4 regions of the Streptomyces montanus genome follow, and region 1 is predicted to be linked to each of the others. Evidence: riboswitches for the same ligand, from Rfam matches in the RefSeq annotation. Region 1 holds a riboswitch; each other region holds the start of a gene.

Region 1 (7,384 bases):
TTCAACATCGCGTTCATCAAGGAACTCCCCCTGGAGTGCCTGGAGGGCGCGGCCACGCGCCGGGGTGGTGCCCTCACCTGCCACACCACACCCGACGACGTGATCAACGAACTGTTCGCGGCAGCACACAACGGCGGGGTGAACGGCCGGGGGCAGAGCGGCGCGTACGCCCGGCTGCACGCCTGGAACAGCCTGTACGCACTGATGGGGCTGCCCGACGACATCCCGTTCCCGGAGGCGGCGCGGCGCGCCACCGACCACCGGTGGCTGCGCTTCATGGCGTTCACGGACTGGTTCCACCACGACACGTCGGACGCTGCTTTCGCCGTGCTCGATCCCACCCGCACCCGGGTGGCGGTGCTGGCAGCGACCGACACGGACGCCGACACCCACACCGATTCCTCCACCGACGTCCACTGAACAGACGGGTGACCGCGTCTGCGCTTGTGCGGGGTTTGGCGCGCCGCTGTCCGGCTACCCGGACAGCGTGTCAGCAACAGATCAGCAGGAACTCGTCCGTTTCCTCGAGGACCGGTTCGCCTGCGCGCAGGCCTGTACCGAGTGCGCGCGCATGTGTGCCCTGCGCGCGAGCCTCGCCGATCTCGACGGTCCGGAGAACCAGCAGCAACTGCGGCGCAAGGGCATCCTGTGCGCGGAGGTCTGCGACGCGACGTGCCGCGTCCTGGCCGATCAGACCTGGCAGGAGGAGACCGGAACACGCGCCCAGGTCGAGTGGTGCCGAGCCGTCTGCCTCGAGACCGCGCATGTCTTCGACCGGAACCCCGGTGCCGAGGACGGTGCGAAGGCCTGCCGCGACTGCGCACGCGCCTGCACGGAGTTTCTCGCCCTCCTGGTGTGAGGGTGTGAGGGTGTGAGGGTGTGATCGGAGTTGCAAGAGTAACCGGAGCAACTGGGGTGAGGTGATGGGGCGGACGGGGCACCCCGTCGTCAGTCCCCAAAGTCCCCAAGCGCCCGTCCCACGCGGACATTCCAGCGCCCGTCCCGCCCACTGAGCTCCGTCCCGGTCAGCGGCGGCACGTCGATGCGCCAGAACGCCGACTCCGGAGCCCCGAGCGTCCGTACCATCACGGCCCGTACGATCTCCGGCTCGACGACGGCGACGATCCGGCCCGAGAACTGGCCGGCCGATTCCAGCCACTTCTCCACCCGGTCGCACAGCCCGTGCAGGGACTCGCCGCCGTGCGGGGCACAGGACGGGTCCGTCAGCCACCGCGCGACCGCCTCCGGTTCGTCGGTGCTCACTTCGGCCAGGGTGGCGCCACGCCAGCGGCCCACGTCCAGCCCCGCCACCTCGGGCTCTGCCGCGGCGTCGAGGCCGAGGGCGGCGGCGGTGTCGCGGCAGCGCACGCCGGGGGAGAACAGGGCCCGGTCCGGGGCGGGCAGCGAACCCGCGGCCGCCTCCGCGTTCCGCAGCCCGGCGGCGTCGACCGGGCATCCGTCGTCGAAACGTGCCTCCCGCAGCGCCGCACTGATCGCTGGTGAGATCAACATCACTCGGCTCGTCATCAGTCCCCCTCTCGTGCTCAACAGAGCTCAACACCCTTGGCAGCGCCCGGAATTGATGCCGTGACCAGGACACCGGCGCACCTTCCGAACTCCGTGCGCCCTTGGCCGCGTCCCCGCTTCGCGGTACGTTCTCGTCGATATTGACGACGGTTCGACGGAAGCCGGTGAGAATCCGGCACGGTCGCGCCACTGTAAGCCGTACCGACCGCCTCCACCCAGGAGCGGTGCAGTTCGGGCAAGTCAGACCCGTGGCCGTCGTCCTGTGCACCACCGAGTCGGGACGCGAGTTCCCCCAGGAGGTCCTGCCATGGCCCACTCCGTCGCTCAGCCGAGCGCAACCACCCCTGCCGCACCGGCCGCCGTGCCGGCCAAGCTGCCGATCGGCGCGATCGCCCCCTGGGCGGTCTTCTTCGGCATCCTGATGCTGGTCCTGCTCTACTTCGTCGGCGCCGAGCAGGGCGCCACCTCCCTGGTCTCCGGTGAGGGTGTGCACGAGTGGGTGCACGACGCCCGCCACCTGCTCGGCTTCCCCTGCCACTGACGGCGACAAGGAACCGAACAGGACAACTCGATGAACTCCATCACCGTCAGAAACCTCCTGGTGCGTGGCATGCTCGCGGGTCTCGCCGCGGGCCTGCTCGCCCTGGTCGTCGCGTACTTCCTGGGTGAACCGCGCGTCGACGCGGCGATCGCATACGAGGAGGCCCACTCCCACGAGCACGGCGGCACCGAACTCGTCAGCCGCACGATGCAGTCCACCGCGGGCCTGTCCACCGGTGTCCTCGTCTACGGGGTCGCATTCGGCGGTATCGCCGCGCTCGCCTACTGCTTCGCCCTCGGCAGGATCGGCCGCTTCGGTCCGCGCGCGAGCGCCCTGCTGCTGGCGACCGCGGGCCTGCTCGCGGTGTACGTCGTGCCCTTCCTGAAGTACCCGCCCAACCCGCCGGCCGTCGGCAACCCCGACACCCTCAACCAGCGGACCACGCTGTACTTCCTGATGGTCGTGCTCGGCGTCCTACTGGCCGTCGGCACCGTGATCCTGGGCAAGCGCCTCGCGCCGCGCCTGGGCAACTGGAACGCCACCGTGGCGGCGGGCGCGTTCTTCGTCCTGCTCGTCGGTCTGGCGTACGCGTTCCTGCCGTCGTTCAACGAGGTCCCGGAGGGCTTCTCCGGAACCTTGCTGTGGCAGTACCGGCTGGCGGCACTCGCCATCCAGGTGACCCTGTGGACCGCGTACGGCCTGGTCTTCGGGCTCCTGGCGGAGCGCGTGCTGGCACCGCGTACGGCTGCCGCTCAGCAGAACGGGGCCGCAGCACAGGCAACTCCTGTCGCACACTGAGAGGTTGAGCGCCGATAAGGGCCCCCGGTTGTCCGGGGGCCCTTTCTGCGCGCCCCCACTGTTGTGTGTTCCCAATTTCTGAAACACGTTCTACGGTGTCCGCCGTCAGGTCCGGGTCGGGTCCGGGTGGCCGGAGCAGCAGGCCAGCGGAGCCCCGTGGGAGCCAGGAGGCGCCGTGCATCTCGAATACACGCCGGAGCAGCAGCGACTGCGCACCGAACTGCGCGCCTACTTCGCCGAGTTGGTGCCGGACGACGTCCACACGCGATACGGCGACCCCGCGGCCCAGAAGCGGTTCTACCGCGAGACCATTCGCCGGCTCGGCACCGACGGCTGGCTAGGGGTGGGCTGGCCGAAGGAGTACGGCGGGCGCGGGCTGAGCCCGATGGAACAGTTCATCTTCTTCGACGAAGCCGCCCAGGCGGGCGTACCCCTGCCGCTGATGGCGCTGAACACGGTCGGCCCGACGATCATGCAGTTCGGCACGGACGAACAGAAGGCGTACTTCCTGCCGAAGATCCTCTCCGGCGAGATCGACTTCGCGATCGGCTACAGCGAGCCCGACGCGGGCACGGACCTGGCATCGCTCAAGACGCGGGCCGTACGGGAAGGCGACGAGGCCACCGGCCACTACACGGTCAACGGGCAGAAGATCTGGACGACCAACGGGGACACCGCCGACTGGGTCTGGCTCGCCGTACGCACCGACCCGGATGCCCCACCGCACAAGGGCATCACCATGCTCCTCGTGCCGACCTCCGACCCCGGCTACTCCTGCACCCTGATCAACACGCTCGCCTCGCACGACACCACCGCGAGCTACTACGAGAACATCCGGGTCCCCGCCTCGCGCCGGGTAGGGGAGGAGAACAAGGGCTGGCGGCTGATCACCAACCAGCTCAACCACGAACGCGTCACCCTCGCCGCGCACGGCACCATGGCCATCCGCGCCCTGCACGACGTGCAGCGCTGGGCGATGGAGACCAAGCTCGCCGACGGCCACCGCGTCGTCGACCTGCCCTGGGTACGCCGCCGCCTCGCCCAGACCCACACCCGGCTCGACGCGATGAAGCTCCTCAACTGGCAGATGGTGAACGCCGTCCAGGAGGGCACGCTCACCCCGCAGGACGCCTCCGCCGTGAAGGTGTACGGCTCCGAGGCGCGCCGGGACGCGTACGCCTGGCTCATGGAGATCGTCGCGGCGGCGGGCGTTCTCAAGGAGGGCTCGGCGGGCACGGTGCTCCACGGCGAACTGGAACGCGGTTACCGCTCGGCCGTCATCTTCACCTTCGGCGGCGGAAACAACGAGATCCAGCGCGAGATCATCTCGTGGATCGGCTTGGGGATGCCCCGGGTACGGCGTTAGCTCGGTGTGACGAGGATTCTTAGTTGGCACATAAGAGGGATGGTTGGCACCGAGCCTGGCCCGGTGGGTGAGAGCCTGTGCGAGAACCTCTGGTGATGTTGAGCCGGGACACGGTAGTTGGAACCTGGCCACGGGAGTTGGAGCCGGCGTCGGGGCGGCAGGCGGGGGCGGCACCGATGGAGTCGGCTGGTGACCGAGCGCATTGTCCAGCCGTCCCTGCCGACCCGAGATCAACTCTGCGCTCTGCGCGACTTCGTTCATGGGCGGAGTTACTCCGCGGGTTCGGTTGCCATTCGGCTTCCCGGTGAACCGTGTCATGCTGCGGACTCGGGTGTGGCCGATGTGGCCCGTGCCTCGGGCGCCCTGTATAACGTCACCAACGTCCTCTGCAAGCGGCTGTTCGCCGACATCGACACCGGTCAGCCCGGCGTCGCTGCCGAGCTCGCGTGGGAGGCGCTTCTCGCGATCGCAGACGCTTGGCGAGATGCACCCAATGCGCCCGCTGAGCTGCGGAAGCTGGTATTTGATGCTGCCCTGCGGCGAGCCTGAGCCTGGGTTCCGCCATCACACTCTCAGACGGAGCTGCGGGCCTCTTCGTAGTCCGGCTCCGGTGTCGGACCCTTCTTCTTTCCGGCAGCAGGCAAGGTCGTCAGCAGCACAGCTGCTCCGAGGAGCGCGATGACCGCGATCCAGCCCGCGCCGACGTGCATAGCATGGATAAACGCATTATCAGCAGCCTGAGCAAGAGTGGGCCGGTGGACAGTGGTGGCGACGTGGCGGGCCTGTTCGGCGGAAACTCGCGCCTGATCCTGCACCGGACCGGGTGCACCCTCCAGCGAAGGTTCGATCGCACGTCGGTACGTGATCGACATGATCGTGCCGCCTACTGCGATTCCGATCACACTGCCGGTTTGTCGCACGGTGTTGGTGACGGCCGATCCTGCACCTGCCTGTTCCAACGGCAGGTCGCTGATCAATGCGGCCGTAACGGGGCCGATCACCATGCCGATCGAGAGACCCTGTATCAACAACAGAATCTCGATCCAGACGAGTGGAGTTTGCAGTCCGAGGAACCCGTACCCGCCCATGGTCAGCGCAGCCACGGTTAGCGCCGGCACGGTGACAAGGCGTAGCGGCAGGTGGCGAACCAGGCGCGAGGCAAGGGGCGCCCCCGCGAGCGCGCCGAATGCGGTCGGGATATTGGCCAAACCCGCCTTCATCGGCGAAAATCCGAGCGCGCCTTGCAGGTAGAACGCGTTATAAAAGGTGATGGTGGCCACACCGAAGAGCAGCAATCCGAGCGCCATATTTCCGCCACCGAATGTGCGTTGCGTGAACATTCGCGGATCAAAGCTGGGCACCTTGACACGCAGTTCGACGAGTACGAAAACGGCCAGCAGAATTAGACCGACAACAATCGGCGCCCAGACGTCGGTACGACTCCACACCGCCACCTGGCCCGCCCGGATCAGCCCGTAGGCCAACGCCACGAGCCCACTGATCGACAGCAACATTCCAGCGGGGTCCAGTGGTCGCGGAGTGGGGCTGCGGAAATTCGGAACCAGCACGGCAAGCCCGACCAGCGCCAATGCCGCGACCGGAACATTGATCAGAAAGACCGAGCCCCACCAGAAATGATCGAGCAGGAACCCCGCCAGCACCGGGCCGGCAGCCATTCCGACACCGGCCGACGTCGAGAAAATGCCGATCGCGGCAGCCCGCGCGGGGCCGGTAAAGGTCCATATAAGGATGGCCATCATGGCGGGCGTGATCAGCGCGCTGCCCACCCCCATCGCAGCTCGAGCTGCAATCAGCTGGCCCGCATCGCTTGCGTACGCCGCCCACAGCGAGGACCCGGCGAAGATCACCAACCCACTGGAGAACACAGTCCGGTGACCGAACCGATCGCCCAATGCGCCTGCAGTGAACATCAATGTGGCGAAGGCCAGAGTGTACGAACCGGTCGCCCATTGCAGCTGACCGGGATTGGCCCCCAGTCCACGGACCGGGTCTGCAAGGGTCTCCAGCGTAGTACTCAGGACGGTATTTTCTATCCAAATCAGCAGTGAACACAGCATAAGAACGGCAAGAATCAACTGCTGCCTGGACTTCGGCAACGTTGGAGGCGGGGTCATGAACACCTTCGGATATCGATCGGCGGGAACCTGAACGACTGGACCATAAGCAAACTCCACGACGCCGTCAAGCTTAGAATTTCTTGTTCAATACTGTTGCGGCTGAACGGACTGTATGCCCTCTGCCGGATTTGCGGACTGAGTAATTTTGCGCCCTCTGGCGGATTTGCGAGTTGAAGGATTTCATGACTTCCGGAGGGTTGCGACTGAGCGGATTTCATGCCCTCCAGTGAGCTGTCGCACCGCGTCCTGCGATCCCTGCTCGGTGCCCACGCCAAACCGCAGCTCCTGCCCGCCCAAGACTGCCGGAACACTGGCACTCACCTGACGCTTTACCGAGCACCATTTCTGCGTCATTCACCATGGCCTTCAGAACTCAGTCCCGGCGGATCGGGTTCGGCTGCGCGAGGTCACTTGCTTTGTCGATCTTCCGTGCGAGATCTTCGGCGTGCTGGATGAGGAGCCCTCGCAGTGCCGCGTAGTGCCCGCTGCTCGGTCTACCTGCTGGGTCTCACGACTGGACGAACCTATGCTGGCCGTCATGAGACGGACATCCTTTGCGCAGTGGCCCTGCTCGATCGCGCGGACCATGGACCTGCTCGGGGACTGGTGGACGCCGTTGGTGCTGCGTGAGGCGTTCTACGGGATCCGGCGGTTCGACGCGTTCCAGGAGTCGCTGGGGATCGCCCGTAACACGCTGACGGACCGGCTGCGCCGGCTGGTGGAGGAGGGGCTGCTGGAGAAGCGGCCGTACCAGACGGAGCCGGTCCGGTGCGACTACGTGCTCACCGAGAAGGGGCGCGACTTCTTTGGCGTGCTGCTGGTGATGAACCGGTGGGGAGACCGCTGGCTGGCCGGTGAAGCGGGCCCGCCGGTGGCGATGCGTCACGAGGTGTGCGGGCAGGAGACCCATGCCGAGGTGGTGTGCGCCGCCTGCGGCGAGCCCATGACCGCGGACAACACTCGCCCCCGGATGGGCCCCGGCTATCCACCGCATTTGGCCGAACGGCCGGATGT
Region 2 (7,384 bases), on a different contig from region 1:
ATGCCCATGGTGGCGACGACGCAGGCGACCATGAACAGCACCGTGCGCCACACGACGTCCCAGAACCGGCCGTCGCCGAGGATGTTGGTGAACTGCTCGAAGCCGACCCATTCGGCCGCCTGACCCGTCCAGAGCTCCCGGCGCCCCACATCCTGGAAGGACATGATCACCGTCTTGACGAGCGGCCAGACGAACACCGCGGCGATCGCCACGACCGTGGGGGCTATCAGGGCATAGGGCAGATAGGCGCCCGCTCGTCTCCTCGGTGCTCTTCCGGCCGCGGCCCGCGGGGCATCATGCTGCTCCGGCTGCTCGGGCTGCGGGACGGACACCGGGGGGTCGGCTGCTTTCATTTCGGCGGCACTCACTGTGCTGGCCTTCCGTTCGAACCGGTAACCGGAGTGCGGAGACGGCGGGCCTGGGGGTGGGCCCGCCGTCCCCGATGGGTGATCAAGAGGTCAGGAGGCCTCGTTGATCAGCTGGTCGATCTCCGCGTCGGCGGCCTTGGTGGCGTCCGCGACCGACTTGCCCTTGAGGATGTCGAGCAGCATCAGCTCGAGCGTTTCCTTCTTCTCGACCGCGGCCCAGCCCGGCGCGATGGGCGTGAACCAGGCGTCCGGCACGGCGTTGGCGATCGGGGCCGTCTCCGGCTTGGTCTTCAGCGGCTCCAACTGCTTGGTGTTGTTGGGCAGGATGTTCTTCTCGGCGAGCGCGGCCTCGGACTTCTCGCTGGTGAAGATCGAGATCCAGTCCTGCGCCAGGTCCTGGTTCTTGGACTTGGAGATGGTGGCCAGGTCGGAACCGCCGATGAAGGAGGGCAGCGCCTTGCCGTTCGGGCCGGGCATGCCGGCGGTGCCGATCTTGTCCTTCAGCTTGGGGTTGCCGTTGGCCGCCGGGTCGATGACGCTGCCGGACTCCCAGCCGTTGCCGTAGATCATGGCCGTCTTCTTGTTGGCCATGACGTTGGCGTGGTCCTGCTCGTCCTTGGTCTGGTCGCCGTTGTTGTACTTCTTGACCAGGTCGACGTAGTGCTGGATACCCTCCTGCGCCTCCGGCGAGGAGAGCGTGGCCTTCCACTTCTTGCTGCCCTCGTCGTACTCGGCGATCTTGCCGCCGTAGGCGGCGACGTACGACATGGCGGCGTACCAGTAGCGGCCCGGGAGGTAGAGCGGCGAGAACGCCTTGTCCTTCTTGCCGTACTTGGCCTCGATCTTGTCGAGCGCCTTGGTCAGGCCGTCCTCGGTCTCGGGGATGGTGTCCTTGCCGGTGGCGGCCTTGAACATCTCCTTGTTGTAGATGGCCACACGCGCACCGGCGTAGTAGGGCACGCAGTACAGCTTGCCCTCGTAGGAACAGGTGTCCTTCAGGCCGGAGATCCAGGTGTCCGAGTTGTCATACTTCTTCGCGTCGATCTCGCCGAGGGCCCCATTGAGGATGTACGTCATGGTCTCGGTGTTGCCGAGCTCGACCACGTCGGGGAACTTGCTGCCGGAGAGGGCCGCGTCGAGCTTCTTGGTCTTGTCCCCCCACTGCTGGTACTGAACGTTGACCTTGACGCCCGGGTACTTCCCGTTGAACTCGGCATTGGCCTGCTTGACCAGCTCCGGCCAGGTGCTCTGGGCGTCCGTCATCAGCCAGACGGTCAGCTCACCCTTGCGGTCCTTGGGATCCTTGGCCGCCTCTTTGTCGCCGCCGCCGCACGCCGCAATGGAGACCATCATGCCCGCGATACCGATCGCGGCTATCAGCTTGCGCTTCACGCCCACCCTCCTCAGGGATGCCACAAACCCCCCTGCCCACCGCGGTGACATATGACGAGATACCCGTGGGGCCAGGCCCTGGTCCTCAATGGTTTAGACCAGTACCGGGGAGCTTGGACCAGACCATTGGGCCTGTCAAGAGGTTCAAAGTGGGCTCCTGGAGTCCGTTATGGGACCTACATATGCAGGAACCTTTAAGCAAGAAACCAGCGAAAAGAGCAGGTCGGCCGACGGGCCCCGCACTGGACCACTTCGATAGGGTGGACTAGACCAGCGGGAGTCCCCGACGGTATACAGAAGAGATCACGGACGGTACGAGAACGCTCGCACGACGGCGTGCGGGCAACACCCGCACCCGAAACACGCGGGCCCTCGCACACGAAGCCGTGCCACGATGTGAGCCGTGGCCGACGCGTAGGTCGGCCGCATCGGCACCCGGAGCCGGGAAGGCAGAGGATGAGCACCGACGTGACCAGTGCGGAGAACGAGGGTGGGTCCCCCATCCGTACCGCGCGTGTGCCCAAGTACTACCGCCTCAAGAAGCATCTGCTCGACATGACGGAGACGCTGCCGCCCGGAACGTCGGTACCCCCCGAGCGCACCCTGGCCGCCGAGTTCGACACCTCGCGTACCACCGTCCGCCAGGCCCTCCAGGAACTCGTCGTGGAGGGCCGGCTGGAACGGATCCAGGGCAAGGGCACCTTCGTCGCCAAGCCGAAGGTCTCACAGACGCTCCAACTCACCTCGTACACCGAGGACATGAGGGCCCAGGGCCTCGAACCCACCTCGCAGCTCCTGGACATCGGCTACATCACGGCCGACGACACCCTCGCCGGGCTCCTCGACATCTCGGCGGGCGGCCGCGTCCTGCGCATCGAGCGGCTGCGCATGGCCAACGGCGAGCCGATGGCCATCGAGACGACGCATCTGTCCGCCAAGCGCTTCCCTGCCCTCAGGCGGAGTCTGGTGAAGTACACGTCCCTCTACACGGCGTTGGCCGAGGTGTACGACGTCCATCTCGCCGAGGCCGAGGAGACCATCGAGACCTCGCTGGCCACCCCACGCGAGGCCGGCCTGCTCGGCACCGACGTGGGCCTGCCCATGCTGATGCTGTCGCGGCACTCGCTGGACGGCGCGGGGCAGCCGGTGGAGTGGGTGCGTTCCGTCTACCGCGGCGACCGCTACAAGTTCGTCGCCCGGCTCAAGCGGCCTGTGGAGTAGCGCGATGCGGGCCCTCTGGTGGGGCCCGTACTGGCCGCGCACATGGGGTACTTGCCGTACAGCTCATCCGGACAGCGCTCGTACCGTCCCGGCGCGAGCCCGGATTCCGGACGGGGGTTCCCTAACGCCGAGCCGTCGCTTAGATTTCCTGCGCGTTGCAATGGTGATCAGTGAGGGGACGGAGCCGTCTTATGTCAGATGCGCCAGACGCGTCGGATGCGCCTGAAGTCAGAGCGCCGGTGGTGACCCCGGTGCGTGTGGTGATCGCTTTCTGCCTGATCGCGCCATTCGTGGCGATGCTCTGGGTGGGCTCGTACGCGAAGGTCGACCCGGCCCTCGCCGGCATCCCGTTCTTCTACTGGTACCAGATGCTGTGGGTGCTCCTCTCCACCGCGCTCACGATGATCGCGTACAAGCTGTGGCAGCGTGATCAGCGTGCCCAGCGCGCCCGCACGTCGCGGGACGGGGGTGCGTCGGCATGAAGGACGGCGTGAACGGCGTCGCACTCGCCGTCTTCATCTTCTTCTTCCTGGCCGTCACCGTCATCGGCTTCCTGGCCACGCGCTGGCGCAAGGCCGAGAACGAGCACAGCCTCGACGAATGGGGCCTGGGCGGACGGTCGTTCGGAACCTGGATCACCTGGTTCCTGCTGGGCGGCGACCTCTACACGGCTTATACGTTCGTGGCGGTCCCGGCGGCGATCTACGCGGCGGGCGCGGCCGGCTTCTTCGCCGTCCCCTACACGATCCTCGTCTACCCCCTGATCTTCACCTTCCTGCCGCGGCTGTGGTCGGTGTCGCACAAACACGGGTACGTGACGACGTCGGACTTCGTGCGCGGACGCTTCGGCTCCAAGGGCCTGTCGCTGGCGGTGGCCGTGACGGGCATCCTCGCCACCATGCCCTACATCGCGCTCCAACTGGTCGGCATCCAGGCCGTGCTGGACGTGATGGGCGTCGGCGGCGGCGAGGACACGAACTGGTTCGTCAAGGACCTGCCGCTGCTCATCGCCTTCGGCGTGCTGGCCGCGTACACGTACTCGTCGGGTCTTCGCGCCCCGGCCCTCATCGCGTTCGTGAAGGACACCCTGATCTACATCGTGATCGCGGTGGCCATCATCTACATCCCGATCAAGCTGGGCGGCTTCGACGACATCTTCGCGAAGGCGGGCGACGCGTTCAGCCAGACCAACCCCGCGACGGGCGCACCCCGCGGCGCTCTGGCACCGGCTGACGCCGGCCAGTGGACGTACGCGACGCTCGCGCTCGGCTCGGCTCTAGCGCTGTTCATGTACCCGCACTCGATCACGGCGACGCTGTCCTCGCGCAGCCGTGAGGTGATCCGCCGCAACACCACCATCCTGCCGCTGTACTCCCTGATGCTGGGGCTGCTCGCGCTGCTGGGCTTCATGGCGATCGCGGCCGGGGTCAAGGTGCAGAACGGGCAGTTGGCGATCCCGCAGCTCTTCGAGACGATGTTCCCCGACTGGTTCGCGGGCGTGGCGTTCGCGGCGATCGGTATCGGCGCGCTCGTCCCGGCGGCCATCATGTCCATCGCGGCGGCGAACCTCTTCACCCGCAACATCTACAAGGACTTCATCAAGCCCGACGCGACCCCGGCACAGGAGACGAAGGTCTCCAAGCTGGTGTCGCTGCTGGTGAAGGTCGGTGCGCTGGCCTTCGTCCTGACGATGGACAAGACGGTCGCGATCAACTTCCAGCTCCTCGGCGGCATCTGGATCCTCCAGACCTTCCCGGCTCTGGTCGGCGGTCTGTTCACCCGGTGGTTCCACCGCTGGGCGCTGCTGGCGGGCTGGGCGGTCGGCATGGTCTATGGGACGGTGGCCGCGTACGGTGTCGCGTCCCCGACGCAGAAGCACTTCGGTGGCTCGGCGAAGGAGATCCCGGGGATCGGGGAGATCGGCTACATCGGTCTGACGGCGTTCGTGCTGAACGTGGTGGTGACCGTGGTCCTCACCTTCGTCCTGACGGCGGTCAAGGCCCCGGCGGGCATCGACGAGACGTCCCCGGAGGACTACACGGCGGACGCGGGCGACAAGGGTGTCCAGGTGGAACTGCCTCCGGCGACGGCGGGCTCCGCGCACTAGCCGCGGCCGCCCCTACCCATTCCCATCCCCTGGGGCTCCGCCCCAGACCTCGCTCCTCAAACGCCGGACGGGCTGATCTTCAGCCCGTCCGGCGTTTGAGGACGAGGCCGTTCAGGCCGATACGGGGGGTCTGGGGGCGCAGCCCCCAGGGATGGGACGGGTAGGGGCGGCGGGGGCGAGAAAACCCGGCGGTCCGGCGTCGTACCCGTCGTGCACACTGCATCGCATGGACATCGTGATCCGAGCAGCGGACCCCGAGGAGTACGACACCCTCGGCGAGATCACCGCGCAGGCATACCTCCAGGACGGGCTGCTGGACTTCGGGGAGAGCGACAGGTACCTCGGTGAGCTGCGGAACGTGGCCAAGCGGGCCGCCGCCGCCGACGTGCTCGTCGCCACCGAGCACGATCGCGTGCTCGGAGGAGTGACCTTCGTGCCGGCCGGCGGCCCGATGGCGGACATCGCGCGCACGGGCGAGGCCGAGATACGGATGCTGGCGGTCACCAAGGAGGCCCGCGGCCGAGGCGTAGGAGAGGCGCTCGTACGCGCCTGCGTCGAGCGCGCACGGGCCACGGACGGCTGCGTAGGCATGGTGCTGTCCACTCAGCGCGCCATGCACAGCGCCCACCGGATCTACGAGCGCCTCGGTTTCCGGCGCACCCCCGAGCGCGACTGGAACCCGATTCCGCACCTCGACGACATCACTCTCCTCGCCTACGAATTGACGCTCTGACACTCTTACAGCCGACATGCGACACAACATGTAGGGGTGCTTTCCCGGCCCGGCACAAGATGTATGCTCATGCTCGCTGTCGCCGCAGGGGAATCCGGTGCGAATCCGGAACTGTCCCGCAACGGTGTACTTGTGCGTGTTCGTCCAGTCGTTCGCGTACCAGCGTCAGTCCGAGGACCTGCCGACAGCGTGCCCAGGCCGTCCGGCCCGGGTTCCGATGACGTCCGGGCCTCGCGGAGTGGGCCGGTGGACGCGGCGTACCACCGCGCAGAGTGCGTACGTCCGTGTGCCCCGAACCCTCTTCCCGCGGGCCCCCTGCCGAGCGAGGGAGATCCCCCACGTGACCATCGCGCCAGCCGATCCGGCTTCAGCGACCGAGGCGACCGTGACACAGGCCGAGGCCGAAGCCGACGGGCCGGGGACCGTGTTGCTACGGACCTTGACCGACCTCACCGCCGACCTCCCCGACGCCGACCCCGGCAGGGTCGCCGCCGCCGCGCTGCGCGGCCGGTCCGCCACCGCGGACGAGACGGAGCTGCGCGTGCTGGCCACCGAGGTGGCCGCGGGCCTCATCTCCGACGACCCGGTGTACTCGAAGCTGGCCGCGCGCCTGCTGACGGTCAGTATCGCCGCCGAGGCCGCCTCGCAGGGCGTACGGTCCTTCTCCGAGTCCGTCGCGGTCGGGCATCGGGAAGGTCTCATCGCCGATCGCACCGCCGAGTTCGTACGGGTCCACGAGGACCGGCTCGACGCGCTCATCGACCCCGCCGGCGACGACCGCTTCGGCTACTTCGGCCTGCGCACCCTCCACAGCCGCTACCTTCTGCGACACCCGATCACCCGGTACGTCATCGAGACCCCGCAGCACTTCCTGCTGCGCGTCGCCGCGGGTCTCGCCGACGACACGGCGTCCGGTCCCGCCACAGACACCAGGTCCGTCGACGAAGTGGCCGCGCTCTACGGCCTGATGAGCCGGCTCGACTACCTCCCCTCCTCCCCCACGCTCTTCAACTCCGGCACGCGGCACCCGCAGATGTCGTCCTGCTATCTCCTCGACTCCCCGAAGGACGAGCTCGACTCCCTCTACGACCGCTACCACCAGGTGGCCCGGCTCTCGAAGCACGCGGGCGGCATCGGGATCGCGTACTCCCGTGTCCGTTCCCGTGGTTCGCTGATCCGCGGTACGAACGGGCACTCCAACGGCATCGTCCCGTTCCTGAAGACCCTCGACTCCTCGGTCGCCGCGGTGAACCAGGGCGGCCGGCGCAAGGGCGCGGCCGCGGTCTACCTGGAGACCTGGCACTCCGACATCGAGGAGTTCCTGGAGCTGCGCGACAACACCGGTGAGGACGCCCGGCGTACGCACAACCTGAACCTGGCGCACTGGGTCCCGGACGAGTTCATGCGCCGGGTCGCCGAGGACCGCGTGTGGTCGCTGTTCTCGCCGTCCGACGTGCCCGAGCTGGTCGACCTGTGGGGCGAGGAGTTCGACGCCGCGTACCGCAAGGCCGAGGACGCGGGACTCGCGAAGAAGACCATCCCGGCCCGCGAACTGTACGGCCG
Region 3 (7,384 bases), on a different contig from region 1:
GTCGTGGTAGATCGCGATCGGGTTCTCGCCGAAGCCGCGCGGCGGCTGGATCATGACGACGACGTTCCCGAACTGCAGGGAGGCGAGCACGATGTCGTCGCCGTCCACGTACAGGGAGCCCGGCGGCTCGCCCCACGCCTCCAGCATGCTGTCCCGCAGCCCGGGATCGAGCTTGTCGAACCACGCCCGGTAGTCGGCCAGCGGTACGCGCGCGGGCGCGGCGGCCAGTTGCTCCTCCGTCAGCCACTCGACGTCGTGGCCGCCGGCCGCGATGAGCCGGTGGATCAACTCGTCGCCGCCCGCGGGGTACTCGGTGAGGGCGTACCCGGCGTCGCGCAGCGCGTCGAGGACCCGTACGGCGGAGGCGGGCGTGTCGAGGCCGACCGCGTTGCCGACGCGCGAGTGCTTGGTCGGGTAGGCGGTGAAGACGAGGGCGAGCTTCTTGTCGGCGTTCGCCTTGTGCTTCAACAGCGCGTGCCGTGCGGCGATCCCGGCGACCCGCGCGGCCCGCTCCGGGTCGGCGACGTACACCGGGACGTCGTCAGGCCCCTGCTCCTTGAAGGAGAAGGGGACCGTGATCAGCCGTCCGTCGAACTCCGGGATCGCGACCTGCATCGCCGCGTCCATCGGGGCGAGGGCGGCGTCGGACTCGTCCCAGGCGCTCCTCGACGAGGTCAGGCAGAGCCCTTGCAGTACGGGGACATTGAGGTCGGCGAGCGCCCCGATGTCCCACGCCTCCTCGTCGCCGCCCGCGGACGCCTGGGAGGCGTGCGTGCCGCCGGCCGCGAGCACGGTGGCGACGAGCGCGTCGGCCCGCCCGAGAATCTCGTACAGGCCGGCGTCGGCGCCCCGCAGCGAACCGCAGTACACCGGGAGGGCGTTGGCGCCCCGCGCCTCGATCGCGTCGCACAGGGTGTCCACGAACGCGGTGTTGCCGGACAGCTCGTGCGCCCGGTAGAAGAGGACGCCGACGGTCGGGCGGCCCTCGATCCGCGGACGCTCCCCATGAACCCCGTAGTCGGGCATCTTCTGCGGCTCGACGAAGCCCTCACCCGTGAGCAGCACGGTGTCGGACAGGAACCGGGCCAGTTCGGTGAGGTTGTCCGGGCCGCCTTCGACGAGGTACCGCAGCGCCTCCGCCACCACACCCGCCGGCACGGACGACTCGGCCATCAACTCCGCGTCGGGCACGGCCTCGCCGCCGAGCAGCACGGTCGGGACGCCGGACGCCTTGAGCGCGGCCAGCCCCTCCTCCCAGGCACGCTTGCCGCCCAGCAGCCGTACGACGGCGATGTCCGAGCCCTCGACGAGCGCGGGCAGTTCCTCCGCGACATCGACCCGGGTCGGGTTGCCGATCCGGTACGAGGCACCGGAGGCACGCGCCGCCAGCAGATCGGTGTCGGCGGTCGACAACAACAACACTGTGCTCATGCGGGCGCTCCCGGTGGAATGAAAGGCAGGTCTTGCGGCGCGCCCGACTCGATGAGCCGCAACAGCGCGTCCGTGTCCGCGTGTTCCTCGATCAGGTCGCCGAGCCGGTCGAGCTGTTCCTCGCGCAGCGCGGCGAACGACGTGTCGGGGGCCGGTACGAAGCGGCGCCCCGCGGCGGCCGCCACCTCGCGCAGGAAGGCTCGCCGGAATCCGTCCGACTCCAGCGAGCCGTGCCAGTGCGTGCCCCAGACGGCGCCGACCCGGCAGCCGTCCAAGAAGGGCTCGCCGCCTGCGACCTCGGCGATCCCGTGGTGGATCTCGTAACCGTCGACGTGCTCGCCGAGCGCCTCCCCAACGGGGCGGGTGAGGGTCTTCTCACGGGCGAACCGCACCCGTACGGGCAGGACCCCGAGCCCGTCGACCTGTCCCGCCCGGGACTCGACGTCGTCCTCGATGTGCTCGCCGAGGATCTGGAAACCGCCGCAGATGCCGAGTACGGGGCGGCCGTCGGCGGCCCTGCGGACGAGCGCGTCGGCGAGCCCGCGCTCCCGGAGCCACTCCAGGGCACGGACGGTCCCCCGGGTGCCGGGGATCACCACCAGATCCGCGTCGGCGAGTTCCTCGGGCCGGTCCACGAACCGCACGACGACACCGGGTTCGGCGGCCAGCGCGTCGACATCCGTGAAGTTGGACATGAGCGGGATGGCGCAGACGGCGACGCGCAGGACGTCCTCGCCGACGGGCGGCGCGACGTTGGATTCCCGTACCGTCCCCCGCAGGGAGACCCGCAGCCCGTCCTCCTCGTCGATGCCGAGGCCGTGCCGGAAGGGCAGCACGCCGTACGTGTGCCTCCCGGTGAGCCCGTGCAGCATGTCAAGGCCGGGCTCCAGCAGTGACACGTCCCCGCGGAACTTGTTGACGAGGAACCCGGCGACGAGTTCCTGGTCCTCGCGGGACAGCAGGGCGACGGTCCCGAAGAACGAGGCGAAGACGCCCCCGCGGTCGATGTCGCCGACGACGAGCACGGGAAGCCGGGCGTTCCTGGCGATCCCCATGTTCACGATGTCGGTGCGCCGCAGATTGATCTCGGCAGGACTCCCCGCCCCCTCACAGATCACCGCGTCATACGTGCCCCGCAACTCGGCGAGACAGTCGAGGACGGTCCCGAGAAGTTGTTCCTGCCGCCCGCCGTGGTACCCGCGCGCACTCAGCTCACCCACGGGCTTGCCCATGAGCACCACCTGACTGCTCCGCTCGCTGCCGGGCTTGAGCAGCACGGGATTCATGAGCGCGGTGGGTTCGACACGGCACGCCTGTGCCTGCATGGCCTGCGCCCGCCCGATCTCGGCGCCTTCGCGCGTGACGAACGAGTTGAGGGACATGTTCTGCGCCTTGAACGGCGCGACCTTCACGCCCTGCCGCACCAGCCACCGGCAGATCCCGGCGGTGACGACGCTCTTACCGGCGTCGGAAGTGGTCCCGGCGACAAGCAGCCCCCCACTCATGAGGCACGCCCCCACTGCTGTGGGCAGTCGTTCCGCAGGGCGGAACGGGTGGGCACAGCCTGCAGCACCGGGCGCCTTGAAACCGGCCCCCGCAGCAGCGCACCCGCCGCACTCACCCCGAGCGCAAGCCAGCCAACCCTCCGCGACAACCGAACAGCCCTCTCAATGTCTCCCACTTGCACAGAACGCCCCTCCCCGTTCAGCACAGGCCGATGCTCAACACGCCCCGCGTACGACAGCGTCCCGCCCAGCCGCACCCCGAGCGCCCCCGCGAACGACGCCTCCACGGGCCCGGCGTTGGGGCTCGGGTGCTTCGAGGCGTCGGTACGCCAGGCGCGTACGGCCGACCGCGGATCGCTTCCCGCGACGGCCGCGAGCACGGCAGTCAGCCGCGCCCCCGGCCACCCGGCAACATCGTCGAGCCGCGCGGAAGCCCACCCGTACCGCCGGTACTTGGGCGACTTGTGCCCGACCATCGCGTCCAGTGTGTTCACGGCGCGGAAGCCCACGAGTCCGGGGACTCCGGCGACCGCGCCCCACACCAGAGCGCCCACGACCGCGTCGGAGGTGTTCTCGGCGACGGACTCGACGACGGCCCGCGCGATCCCGTCGGCGTCCAGTGCCTGCGGGTCCCGCCCGCACAGGTGCGGCAGCCGCTCCCGGGCCGCTTCGATGTCCCCGGCGGCCAGCGCCTCGCCGACGGCCCGCGCCTCGCGCCCGAGCGAAGTCCCCCCGACCACGGCCCAGGTGGCGGCGGCGGTGAGCGCGACGGAGGCGGTACGGGAGGGACGTACGGCCGAGGCGGCGACGGCGGCGAGGGACACGGCACCACCCACGCACACAGTGGTGTGCAGGGCGCCCCACCCCCGGTGGTCCCGCCACAGCACCCGTTCCACGGCACCCGCGGCCCGGCCGAACGCGGCGACCGGATGCCCGCGGCGAGGATCGCCGAGGAGCAGGTCACCGAGGAGGCCGGCGGCGGCGCCGTACGCGAAGACGCGATCGGCACGCATCGGCTCAGCCCGTCGCTACGTCAGGCAGAACCCTCGTACTCGGCACACTGAACCGCAACAGGCAGCCGCGCATGGCGATATGTCCTCACTCAGGGTGTCCACGCCCTGGCTCGACGAGACCGACGGCGAGAGTTCCTGGCTCCCGGGGGATCGATTCCCCGGTGACAGTGGCGGGACCGCGCCGGACTCGCACCGGCTTCCTCTCCTGCCGCCGTATATGGCTCCGGCAGTCCACCACGGGTTGGAAGACCCGTCAACTTGCTGTTGACCTGCGCAAGGAGAGTGTGCTGAGGCCCACACGCGGTGTGTGGCGCGGCCGCCTCGAGGCGCCACGCGAAAAACCCCGCGGGCGGGTAAGTGCGGCATGCACTTACCCGCCCGCGGAACGGCGTGTGGACCAGTGAGGTCCGGGTCAGGCCACGATCAGATAGATCCCGTACGCCACCGCCGCCGCGCACGCCGCGAAGCAGGCGTACGCGCCGGTGACCGCGAGGGCGGCCGAGTCGCCCTGCGCCGAGGCCTGCTCGCGTCGCGAGAGACCGACGATGCCGAGGGTGAACAGGCCCACGAGGGCGATGGTGGCGATGAGGCTGACTCCGAAGACGGAGCCGAGGGCTGCCCAGTCGATGTGCATGCTGATTCTTCCTTCGTGCCTGGGTGCTCGATGCTCAGACAGCGGCCGACGACGCCGACGACGCCGATGACGCAGACGAGTTCGCCGAGGTCTCGCTGGAGGCCTGGGCGGTGTCCGTGAGGACCTCCGTCACGGTGCCGGCCGGGGGTGGGGCGACGGCGGCGAGGGCCGTGGTCACCACACCAGCGAGTTCCTCGGTGTCGGTGTCGTTGACGTTGGTGTGGTCGACCACCTCGCGGCGGGAGACCACCCAGATGGCGGCGCTCGACGCGACCAGGAAGACGGCGACGAGCGACGTGCCCCAGGTGCCGAAGGAGGTCGCGTACTCCGCGATCGCGGCGACCAGGGCCGCGGCGGGGAGCGTGAGGCCCCAGGCGATGAACATCCGGGTGGCGGTGGACCAGCGGACCACGCCGCCCTTGCGGCCGAGGCCCGCGCCCATCACCGAGCCGGAGACCGAGTGAGTGGTGGACAGGGAGAAGCCGAGGTGCGAGGAGGCCAGGATGACCGTGGCCGCGCTGGTCTGGGCGGCGAAGCCCTGCTGCGGCTGGAGGTCGGTGAGGCCCTTGCCCATCGTGCGGATGATGCGCCAGCCGCCCAGGTACGTGCCGAGCGCGATCGCGAGACCGGCGGAGAGGATGACCCAGGTCGGGGGGTCCGAGTCGGGGGCGATGGAACCGCCGGCGACCAGGGCGAGGGTGATGATGCCCATGGTCTTCTGCGCGTCGTTGGTGCCGTGGGCCAGCGAGACGAGACCGGCGGAGGCGATCTGGCCCGCGCGGTAGCCCTTCTTGGAAGCCTCGCCGTTCGCGTTCTTGCCCAGCGTGTACGTCAGCCGGGAGGCGAACATCGCCGCGAGACCCGCGACCAGTGGGGCGGCGATCGCCGGGATCAGCACCTTGGTGACGAGGACGTCGCCGTGCACCGCGCCGACGCCCGCCGAGGCGACGGTGGCGCCGATCAGGCCGCCCATGAGGGCGTGCGAGGAGCTGGACGGGAGCCCGACGAGCCAGGTCATCAGGTTCCAGAGGATGGCGCCGACGAGCGCCGCGAAAATGACTTCGGGTTGTATGCCGTCTTCGTTGACCAGACCCTTGGAGATCGTGTTCGCGACTTCAATGGACAGGAAGGCGCCGACAAGGTTGAGCACGGCGGACATGGCTACCGCGACCTTGGGCTTCATCGCGCCGGTCGAGATGGTGGTGGCCATCGCGTTGGCGGTGTCGTGGAAACCGTTCGTGAAATCGAACGCGAGGGCGGTGACAACCACGATCGCGAGGATCAGCGAGAAGTTTTCCATTTACCCGGGCTTCTTTTGGACGTCATTGGCACATGGACCATAGGCAACCTGGATGAACGGAAGATGAACGCAGCCGGACTACGGAGTGTATCGAAGCGGGACGCCGCCCCTCCGTTTGTGTCGAGGGGGCGGCGTGGCAGTCGAACTGAGGCGGAATGTTACGTTCCGTCAGTGCCTTGCCTCAAGGGATGATCCAACGCTCCCCAGCCCTTCGCGAACTTCTTGAGCTGGCTCAGGGATCCGTTGAACAGGTTCTGGTCGCCCGGCAGGCTTCCGCCGTTGTCGTACTGCCAGAACGTCCAGAACGTCCACCCCTTCGGCAGGGCCCCCGCCGTCGAGCCGTAGCGGGCCAGCCAGAGCGCATGGTTCGAGGCGAACGCGGAGCTGTTCCCGGTGCACCTCTTCCACCAGTTGTAGTTGGTGTAGATCACCGGGCGGCGGCCCGTCTGCCGCTTCACCTCGTCGCTGAACGACTTGATCCAGCCGACCATCCTGGCCTTGCTCAGGCCATAGCACTTGCGCTTGCCGTACGGGTTGTACTCGATGTCGAGCGCGGGCGGCAGCGTCCAGCCGTCCGCCCGCCAGCCGCCCCCGTTGCGCACGAAGTACGCGGCCTGGGTCCTGCCCGACGACTTGTGCGGCAGTGCGAAGTGGTACGCCCCCCGGACCAGGCCCGCGTTGCGTGCGCCGTGGTACTGCTGGCCGTAGTACGGGTTGCGATACGTGTGGGACTCGGTCGCCTTCACGTAGACGAATGTGGCGCCTTTGCTCTTCGCCTTCGACCAGTTGACGTTCTTCTGGTGAGAGGAGACGTCGTGTCCCTTGGGGCGGCCGGCCGCCGAAACCGGCACCTCTGCGAGAGCGGTCCCCCCGATGGCGAGGGCCGCCACGGAGGCCGCGGCGATGCGGGCGCGACGACTGCGGGACGGTTTGCGATCACGGGCCATATTTCCCCCCGGAATGGCGGCGTGCACGACAAATCCCCCAGAGGTTATGGGAAGATCCCGGAAATTCCGTCGGCCGTCGGCCAATCGCTCTCGCGGGCGATACACGCCTCTTCGCGCCCTGCCGGATGTGCGGATTCCGCCCTACAGTGCCCTCGCCCGCGCCTCGTTGACATGCGCGGCTGGCAGGATCGCGGCATGGCTGAACAGTGGCGGGATCCAGGGGACGGACGGGACGTGGGGGAGCGGGGCGCACGGGAGGCGACGGAGCGGGGCGCGCGGGAGGCGCGTGAGGTGGTGGAGCGGGCGTGGCACGACCTGGTGACCACGGCCCGCCGGACCGTGTCCGACGGTCTGGTCGTCGGCACCTCGGGCAATGTGTCGGTCCGGGTCGGGGACACCGTCCTGGTCACGCCGACGGGAGTCCCGTACGACCGCCTCGGGTCCGAGGATGTCTGCGGGGTCGGTCTCGACGGCCGGCAGGTGCTCGGTTCACTCGTTCCGACCAGCGAACTGCCCATGCATCTGGCGGTCTACCGCGCCACCGACGCCCGCGC
Region 4 (7,384 bases), on a different contig from region 1:
ACGCCTGGGGCCGTCCTCGGAGAGCCTGGGGAGGTCCCCGAGATCAGATGTGGAGACCTCCTGCCTCATGGCTGTCGGCCGTTCTCCGGACGCGGGGCCGTTCCCGGCCGCGGCGTCGTCCATCATGGTCCCAGCCTCTGACCGGAGTACCTGATGACTCTCAGCCTGGAGCGATACACGGATCGTCATCCCCGTGCCGCCGACTCGGCGGCGGCCTTCGTGCTGTTCATCTTCGCCGTCCTCGGCGCCTCGCTGACCATCCCGGACGTCGAAAGGCCGCATCAGCTGCTGCCCGCCGTGCTGCTCGCGGCGGTCTCCTGCATCGCGCTGCTGAGGCATCGCGACTATCCGCGCACCACCGTCATCATCACCACGGTCTGTGCCATGGCCGCCAGTGGGATGGGCTACATGCTCAACCCCCTCCTGCTGGCACCGGTCATGGCGGCGCTCTACTGGCTGGCCGCTCTCACCGACCGCAGGACCGCACGCGCGTACCTCCTGGTCACCGTCTTCCTGCTGGTGTCCAACGCGGTGATCACCGATCGGCTCGCCTATCCGCTGGTCCTCAAGACGCTCGCCCCCACCATCTGGGTACTGCTGCCGGTCGTGGCCGGCAGCGCGGCCCGACTGCGGATCTCCTACATGGAGGCCGTGCAGGCCCGCGCCGACCACGCCGAACGCACCCGCGAGGAGGAGGCACGCCTGCGGGTCGCCGAGGAGCGCATGCGCATCGCCCGCGAGCTGCACGATGTCGTCGCCCACCACCTGGCTCTGGCCAACGCCCAGGCCGGCACCGCCGCACACCTCTCGCGCACCCACCCCGACCGGGTCCCGCAGATCCTCGACGACCTGTCCGGTACGACGTCCTCGGCGCTGCGCGAGCTCAAGGCCACCGTCGGCCTGATGCGCCAGGCGAACGACCCCGACGCCCCGCTGGAACCGGCCCCCGGACTCGCGCGGCTCCCCGAGCTGACGGACGCGTGCCGGACCGCCGGTCTCGAGGTCACCGTCACCACGGAAGGCATACCGCGGCCCCTGTCGCCAGGAGTGGATCTCACCGCGTTCCGTATCGTGCAGGAGGCCCTCACCAACGTCACCAAGCACGCCGCCGCGAAGGCAGCGAACGTACGGCTCGCCTACTCCCACGACCGCCTGACCGTCACGGTCTGTGACGACGGAACCACCACAGTGCCCGCCACCCCGTCGCCGGGCCGCGGCTTCGGCCTCATCGGCATGCGCGAGCGGGCCCACTCCGTCGGCGGTGACCTCCAGGCCGGCCACCGTCCCCAGGGCGGCTTCGAGGTGACCACGCAGCTGCCGCTGCACACTCACCCCAAGGAACCGGAAGAACAGATCACATGGCCATCCGCATCCTGCTCGCCGACGACCAAGCCCTCCTCAGAGCCACCTTCCGGATCCTCATAGACTCCTCCGACGACATGGAGGTGGTCGCCGAGGCCACCGACGGCAGCGAGGCGGTCGACCTCACCCGGGTCCACCACCCCGACGTCGTCCTCATGGACATCCGTATGCCCGGCACCGACGGCCTGGCCGCGACCGCCACCCTGTGCGCCGACCCGGACCTGTCCGCCACCCGCGTTCTCATCCTGACCACGTTCGAGACCGACAAGTACGTCGCCCAGGCCCTCCGTGCCGGCGCGAGCGGCTTCCTCGGCAAGGACGTCACCGCCGATGCGCTCCTCGACGGCATCCGCACCGTGGCCGCCGGCGAGTCCCTCCTCTCGCCCGTCGCCACGCGGACCCTCATCGGCCGCTTCCTCGCCACCCCGGAAGCCGGCAACCATCTGGCGCCGCCCGAACGTCTCGCCGCTCTCACCGCCCGTGAACGCGAGGTGATGGCCCTGGCCGCCGAGGGGAAGTCGAACAGCGAGATCGCCGACGACCTCGTGCTCAGCCCGCTGACCGTACGGACCCACGTCCAGCGCGCCATGACCAAGCTCGACGTACGCGACCGCGCCCAACTGGTCGTCATCGCCTACCAGTCGGGCCTGGTACGACCGACACCGCCGCCCGCGCAGTGACGGAGCCCGCCGCGATGCGCTACCCGGAGAACTCCCCTGCCGTGGGCCGGCGTGAGGCCGCCATCGCCCGGTCGACGTCGGTCAGGGGTCGCAGCCGGTAGGTGTAGGAGTAGTCGCGGTTGGCGAAGAGCTTGTACTCGTCGTGCGTGTGCGCGCCCCAGCTGTTGTCGCCGCCCACGCCCATCTGCCGGTGGTTCAGCCGCAGGACGACCGCGTCCCGCGGAGTGAGCTGGAAGTCGTGGCGCGTCCCGACCGACAGGTCCTCCGGGGTGAAGTGCGAGGCGTTGACCTCGAGGAGCGGCTCGCCGGAAACAAGCAGCCCCTCGCCGCTCCGGTCGGTCAGGGCGACCCAGCGGACGTCGGTCTTGTTGCCGTTCTCCTGCGGGCGGATGTAGGAGGTCCACTGCCCGGCGACGGTCCCGGAGTAAAGGCCCACATCGGTGCCGTCGTTGCGGTCCCAGTGGTTCTCCTCGGGGCCCCGCCCGTAGTAGTGCAGGCGGTCCAGGCGGCGCGGCAGGAAGAGCAGCGTGCCGACCTCCGGGATGTACGGCAGGCTCGCCGCGCCCGGATGCAGGGTGTTGTCGACCTTGATCTCGCCGTTGCCGAAGACCGTGTACGTGGTGGTGTACGTGGACTCGACGGTGGTCGGCAGCGTGCCGCTGACCTTGATCTCGACGGCTTTGTCGCGCAGCGCGCGCACGCTCACGTCGGTCACCTTGCGGCGGGCGCCGGCGTCGCGCCAGGTCTGGTTGCGGGTGTGCTGGCCGTTGCCGTAGTCGTTGTCGGTCGGCGCCCGCCAGAAGTTCGGCGCGGGTCCGGAGCTGATCAGCCGGGTGCCGCCCGCCTCGTACGAGGTGATGACCCCGCTCGACTTGTCGACGGTGACGGAGAAGCCCTTGCCGGAGAAGCCCTTGCCCGTGACGGTGACCGACGCGTCGCCGTCCTTGTGGCGCAGTGCGGGTACGCGCTCCAGCGGCACGGGCTTGACCACCGGGCTGTCGGCGGCGACGGCGAGTTGCCGCTTCGCCACCTCGAAGCCGGCCTTCGCCCACTTCGTGGGCTCCTTGGTGGTGAACGACAGCTGAAGGAAGTACTCGGTGCCCGGCGCCTGGTCGTCCGGCAGCTTCACGGGAACGGTGATCTCTTTGCTCGACAGCGGCGGAACGTCCAGTTGCGCACGGCTCAGCTTCCCGCGCTGCACCACCTCACCGTCGGCGACGAGGGTCCAACGGCCGTCGAATTCACTGACGTTGGTGAATAGGTACTCGTTGGTGAGGGTGACCCGCCCGGAGGTGACGGTGTCGCCGCCGGAGGCCGGTGCGGCGTTGATGGCCTGGTAGATCTGCTTGACCTCCGCGGCCTTGCCGGTGTGTCCGCGGTCGGCGGTGACGATGCCGTCCGCGACGAAGGCGCCGTCGTTGGGGTGGTCGCCCCAGTCGCCGCCGTACGCGAAGAAGGTGCGCTCCTTCGGCCGCTTCTCGGTGACCTTGACGGTGGCCGCGTCGAACCAGAATCGCACCCCGTCGCCGCCGGGGCCGCGCCCGTCGGATGCGAGCTCGGCCGCGGAGAGGGCGCGGGCGTAGACGCGCGCCCGACGGATCGTGCCGCTGAACTCCCGGGTCGGGTTGTCGGCGTCGGTGGCGAGCGTGAGCGGTGCGGTGTTGCTGCCGGGCCGCCGGGTGGTGGTTCTGGTGGCCTTCACCTCACCGTCGACGTAGAGGGTCAGCGTGCCCGCCTCCGCGTCGAAGACGCCCGCGATGTGGTGCTCCTTGCCGGTCCAGCCGTCCGGCAGCGCCCAGCTCGCGGTGACCCACTGGCCGCCGCCGTGGATGAAGAACTCCAGGTTCTTGTTCGTCTGCTTCAGGGCGTACTGGGTATCGCCCTTGGCGAGGAGGGGCTGGTGGTAGCCGGTCACATGCGGGGTGACCCAGGCCTCCAGCGTCAGGGAGCCGGTGATGTCGAGGCCGGTGTCGCGGGCGAAGGTGGTGCTGCCGGACACGCCCTTCTCGCGGTCGAAGGTCGCGCTGCCGGCCTGGATCTCACCGCGCAGCGCGGCCGGCCCGGCCTCAGTGAACAGCGCACGCGTGAGGGTCGGCCAGCTCAGGGACTGGTCGACGAAGTCCCAGATCCATCCGCCCTGCAGCACGTCGTGCCGCCGCACGACGTCCCAGTACTTCTTGAAGTTGCCGGTCGAGTTCCCCATGGAATGCGAGTACTCGATCATGACGTACGGGCGGGTGTCGCCGGTGTCCTTGGCGCGGGCCTCGACGCGCGCGGGGCTCTCGTACATCTCCGAGCGGATGTCGCTGATCTCCGGGCGGTCGTCGCCCTCGTACTGGATGACGCGGGTCGGGTCGTACGACCGGATCCAGTCGTGCATGGCGACGAACGTGCTGCCGCCGCCGGCCTCGTTGCCGAGCGACCAGATGACGACCGAGGCGTGGTTCTTGTCCCGGTGGACCATGTTCTGGGCGCGGGCCACGCAGGCCTTGCTCCAGTCGGCGTGGTCGCCCGGGTACTCGTCACGGATGCCGTGGGTCTCGAGGTTGGTCTCGTCCACGAGGTACAGGCCGTACTCGTCGGCGAGCTCGTACCACAGCGGGTTGTTGGGGTAGTGCGAGGTGCGGACGCTGTTGATGTTGATCCGCTTGAGGATTTCCATGTCACGGACCATGTCCGCGCGGGTAAGCGCCGTGCCGCGGTCGGGGTGCATCTCGTGGCGGTTCGTGCCCCGGAAGGACACGGGCTTGCCGTTGATGCGCATCAGCCCGTCCTTGAGCGCGAACTCGCGTATTCCGACCCGGTGCGACAGGGTCTCGATCACCTTGCCCGCCGGGTCGCGCAGCCGCAGTACGGCGGTGTAGAGGTAGGGGTGCTCGGCCGACCAGAGCTTCGGCGCGGGCACGGCTTTGGCGGCCCGTACGGAGACGTCCTCGCCGGCCGGAGCGGAGCCGAGGTCGACGGACTGCTGCAGCGGACGGGACCAGACGGCGTGGCCGCGCGCGTCGTAGAGCTGGGTCTCGACGGCGTACTTGCCGGAGTCCCGAGCGGCGTCCCCGTAGCCGCGCACACTCGCGGTCACGGACAGCTCGGCGGCCGTGCAGTCGTCGCTCAGCGGGGTGTCCAGCTTGAAGTCGCGCAGGTGGACGTCCGGCGTGGAGTAGAGGTAGACCGAGCGGAAGATCCCGCTCAGCCGGATCATGTCCTGGTCCTCCAGCCAGTCGCCGTCGGAGTAGCGGTACACCTCCACCGCGATCTGGTTGGTGCCGGGCTTGAGATGCGGGGTGATGTCGTACTCCGCGGGGACGTAGGAGTCCTCGTGGTAGCCCGCCAACTCGCCGTTGATCCACACGTAGTGGGCGGACTTGACGCCTTCGAAGTGCAGGAACGTCCGTCGTCCCGACCAGTTGCGAGGAACCGTGAAGGTGCGCCGGTACTGGCCCACGGGGTTGTAACGCGTCGGGGCGGCCGGCGGCTGCGCTTCCTCGCCCAGGCCGTTGGGGCCCCACCACGGGTAGGTGATGTTGATGTAGATCGGGAAGTCGTAGCCGTGCAGCTGCCAGGCCGAGGGGACGGGGATGGTGTCCCAGGAGGAGTCGTCGACGTCGGTGCGGTAGAAGTCGGTGTCCCGGTCGTCGGGGCGGTCCGCGTAGGCGAACTTCCACTTCCCGTCGAGGCTCTGGCGGTACGGCGAGCGCGTGCGGTCGCCGGCGAGTGCCTGTCTGACGTCCGCGTACGGCATGAGCGTGGTGTGCGGTGGCTCGGTCCCCAGCTGGAAAACGTCGATGTTGCCGTTCCACTCCGGAGATCCGTCCGCCGCCTCGCGCCGGCGGGCCGGGTGCGCCACGGCGGACGACGCGGACAGGGTGAGCGCGCCGAGGACGGCGGCTCCTCCCTCAAGGAGACGACGGCGGCTGACGACCGCCCGCTCGGGGCGGTGGGGCCGATCCGTGGGTGACACGTGTGGGTGGCGGTGCGGGTGCGGCATGACCATGGCCTTCCTCGGTACGACAGTGCGGTGCACGGACTGAGGGAGCGTCAGATCCTGTCGAAGCTGCGGACATACGGAAGTTGGTGTCAGGGCCAGAACGCGACTGCTGATGACTAAGACACCTGGTGAGCCAGAGAAACCCTAGAACCCGAACACATTCGGAGCAATGATCCTGTCGGACTTTGTTTGTTCCTGGTGTGTTCCTGAGGACTGACGACCCGGGGGTGTGAGGGGCCTGTGGTAGCTTGCCGGAGCCAGTCGTACTCGTGTGCGTACCCGTACGTGCACGGATCAGGGAATCCGGTGTGAATCCGGAGCTGACGCGCAGCGGTGAGGGCGACGGGCGAGGCAAACGGCCACTGGACGGCGATCGCGGTCCGGGAAGGCGCTTCGTCCGGGTGACCCCAAGTCCGAAGACCTACTGGCAGCCTCGGGCACCGAGAAAACGGCCGGGGGAACATCGTACGACCGGGCTTCGCGCATGAGCCCTCGACGCCGAAGGAAGCTTCCGTGCCGCTCGCACGCCCCGTCCGTCATACCGCCTTGTTCCTGGCCGGTGCCCTGCTGCTGACCGGCTGCGGCGGCTCCTCCGGCTCCTCCGGCTCGTCGGACAGGAGCCCCGCGAAGAGCAAGTCCGCCGGTTATCCGATCACGTTGGAGAACTGCGGGCGCAAGGTCCGCATCGACGGTCCTCCGCGGCGGGCCGTCTCCCTCAATCAAGGCACGACCGAGATCATGCTCTCCCTCGGGCTGGCCGACCGCATGGCGGGCACGGCCACCTGGACCGACCCGGTGGCGAAGGGACTCGAGAAGGCCAACGCCAAGGTGAAGCGGCTGGCCGAGGACGCGCCCTCCTTCGAGAAGGTGCTGGACACCGAACCCGACTTCGTCGCCGCCTCCTTCGCCTCCACCCTCGGCAAGGGCGGCGTGGCCCCGCGCGAGCAGTTCGACAAGCTCGGCGTGCCCACCTATCTCTCCCCCTCCGACTGCGTCGCCAAGGACAACAGCGGCGACGGCGACGGCGCGCGTACTCGGCCACTGACCATGGACGCCGTCTACGGTGAAGTGCGCGACCTGGCCAGGATCTTCGGCGTCGAGGCTCGCGGCGAGCAGCTCGTGGCCGCTCTGAAGGCCCGGGTGAAGAAGGCCACTTCCGGCCTCGACGCCGACGATGTCACTCTCCTGTACTGGTTCGCCAACTCCCAGTCCCCGTACCTGGCGGGCTGCTGCGGCGCCCCCGGCATCGTCACCCGCCGGATCGGTGCGAGGAACGTCTTCGACGACTCCCACGAGGAATGGCCCCAGGTCAACTGGGAGACCATTGCCGACCGCGACCCCGACGTCCTCGTCA

The links. A riboswitch is a leader RNA that binds a small molecule or an ion and turns the genes downstream of it on or off. The one in region 1 is predicted to bind cobalamin.
Region 2: it holds a riboswitch for cobalamin, as region 1 does, so the genes downstream of both, FE633_RS31895 (ribonucleoside-diphosphate reductase subunit alpha) here and FE633_RS26170 (CbtB domain-containing protein) in region 1, are expected to answer to the same signal.
Region 3: it holds a riboswitch for cobalamin, as region 1 does, so the genes downstream of both, FE633_RS30370 (cobalamin biosynthesis protein) here and FE633_RS26170 (CbtB domain-containing protein) in region 1, are expected to answer to the same signal.
Region 4: it holds a riboswitch for cobalamin, as region 1 does, so the genes downstream of both, FE633_RS17800 (ABC transporter substrate-binding protein) here and FE633_RS26170 (CbtB domain-containing protein) in region 1, are expected to answer to the same signal.

The regions. Positions count from the first base shown of each region.
Region 1 covers NZ_VBZC01000031.1:6,467-13,850, reverse strand. Annotated here, with positions in the region: gene FE633_RS26185 (DUF6183 family protein) at 1-420, shown strand, start outside; gene FE633_RS26180 (four-helix bundle copper-binding protein) at 488-859, shown strand; gene FE633_RS26175 (histidine phosphatase family protein) at 949-1,527, opposite strand; cobalamin riboswitch at 1,658-1,798, shown strand; gene FE633_RS26170 (CbtB domain-containing protein) at 1,835-2,068, shown strand; gene FE633_RS26165 (CbtA family protein) at 2,099-2,866, shown strand; gene FE633_RS26160 (acyl-CoA dehydrogenase family protein) at 3,042-4,232, shown strand; gene FE633_RS26155 (hypothetical protein) at 4,422-4,781, shown strand; gene FE633_RS26150 (MFS transporter) at 4,805-6,427, opposite strand; gene FE633_RS26145 (winged helix-turn-helix transcriptional regulator) at 6,909-7,384, shown strand, end outside.
Region 2 covers NZ_VBZC01000043.1:48,735-56,118, forward strand. Annotated here, with positions in the region: gene FE633_RS31865 (carbohydrate ABC transporter permease) at 1-368, opposite strand, end outside; gene FE633_RS31870 (sugar ABC transporter substrate-binding protein) at 459-1,760, opposite strand; gene FE633_RS31875 (GntR family transcriptional regulator) at 2,217-2,981, shown strand; gene FE633_RS31880 (DUF3311 domain-containing protein) at 3,173-3,463, shown strand; gene mctP (monocarboxylate uptake permease MctP) at 3,460-5,088, shown strand; gene FE633_RS31890 (GNAT family N-acetyltransferase) at 5,315-5,821, shown strand; cobalamin riboswitch at 5,885-6,021, shown strand; gene FE633_RS31895 (ribonucleoside-diphosphate reductase subunit alpha) at 6,162-7,384, shown strand, end outside.
Region 3 covers NZ_VBZC01000039.1:83,779-91,162, forward strand. Annotated here, with positions in the region: gene cobN (cobaltochelatase subunit CobN) at 1-1,431, opposite strand, end outside; gene FE633_RS30365 (cobyric acid synthase) at 1,428-2,936, opposite strand; gene FE633_RS30370 (cobalamin biosynthesis protein) at 2,933-3,949, opposite strand; cobalamin riboswitch at 4,060-4,200, opposite strand; gene FE633_RS30375 (hypothetical protein) at 4,362-4,583, opposite strand; gene FE633_RS30380 (inorganic phosphate transporter) at 4,618-5,883, opposite strand; gene FE633_RS30385 (lysozyme) at 6,042-6,830, opposite strand; gene FE633_RS30390 (class II aldolase/adducin family protein) at 7,026-7,384, shown strand, end outside.
Region 4 covers NZ_VBZC01000017.1:131,156-138,539, forward strand. Annotated here, with positions in the region: gene FE633_RS17785 (sensor histidine kinase) at 154-1,425, shown strand; gene FE633_RS17790 (response regulator transcription factor) at 1,359-2,042, shown strand; gene FE633_RS17795 (glycoside hydrolase family 2 TIM barrel-domain containing protein) at 2,062-6,030, opposite strand; cobalamin riboswitch at 6,272-6,473, shown strand; gene FE633_RS17800 (ABC transporter substrate-binding protein) at 6,544-7,384, shown strand, end outside.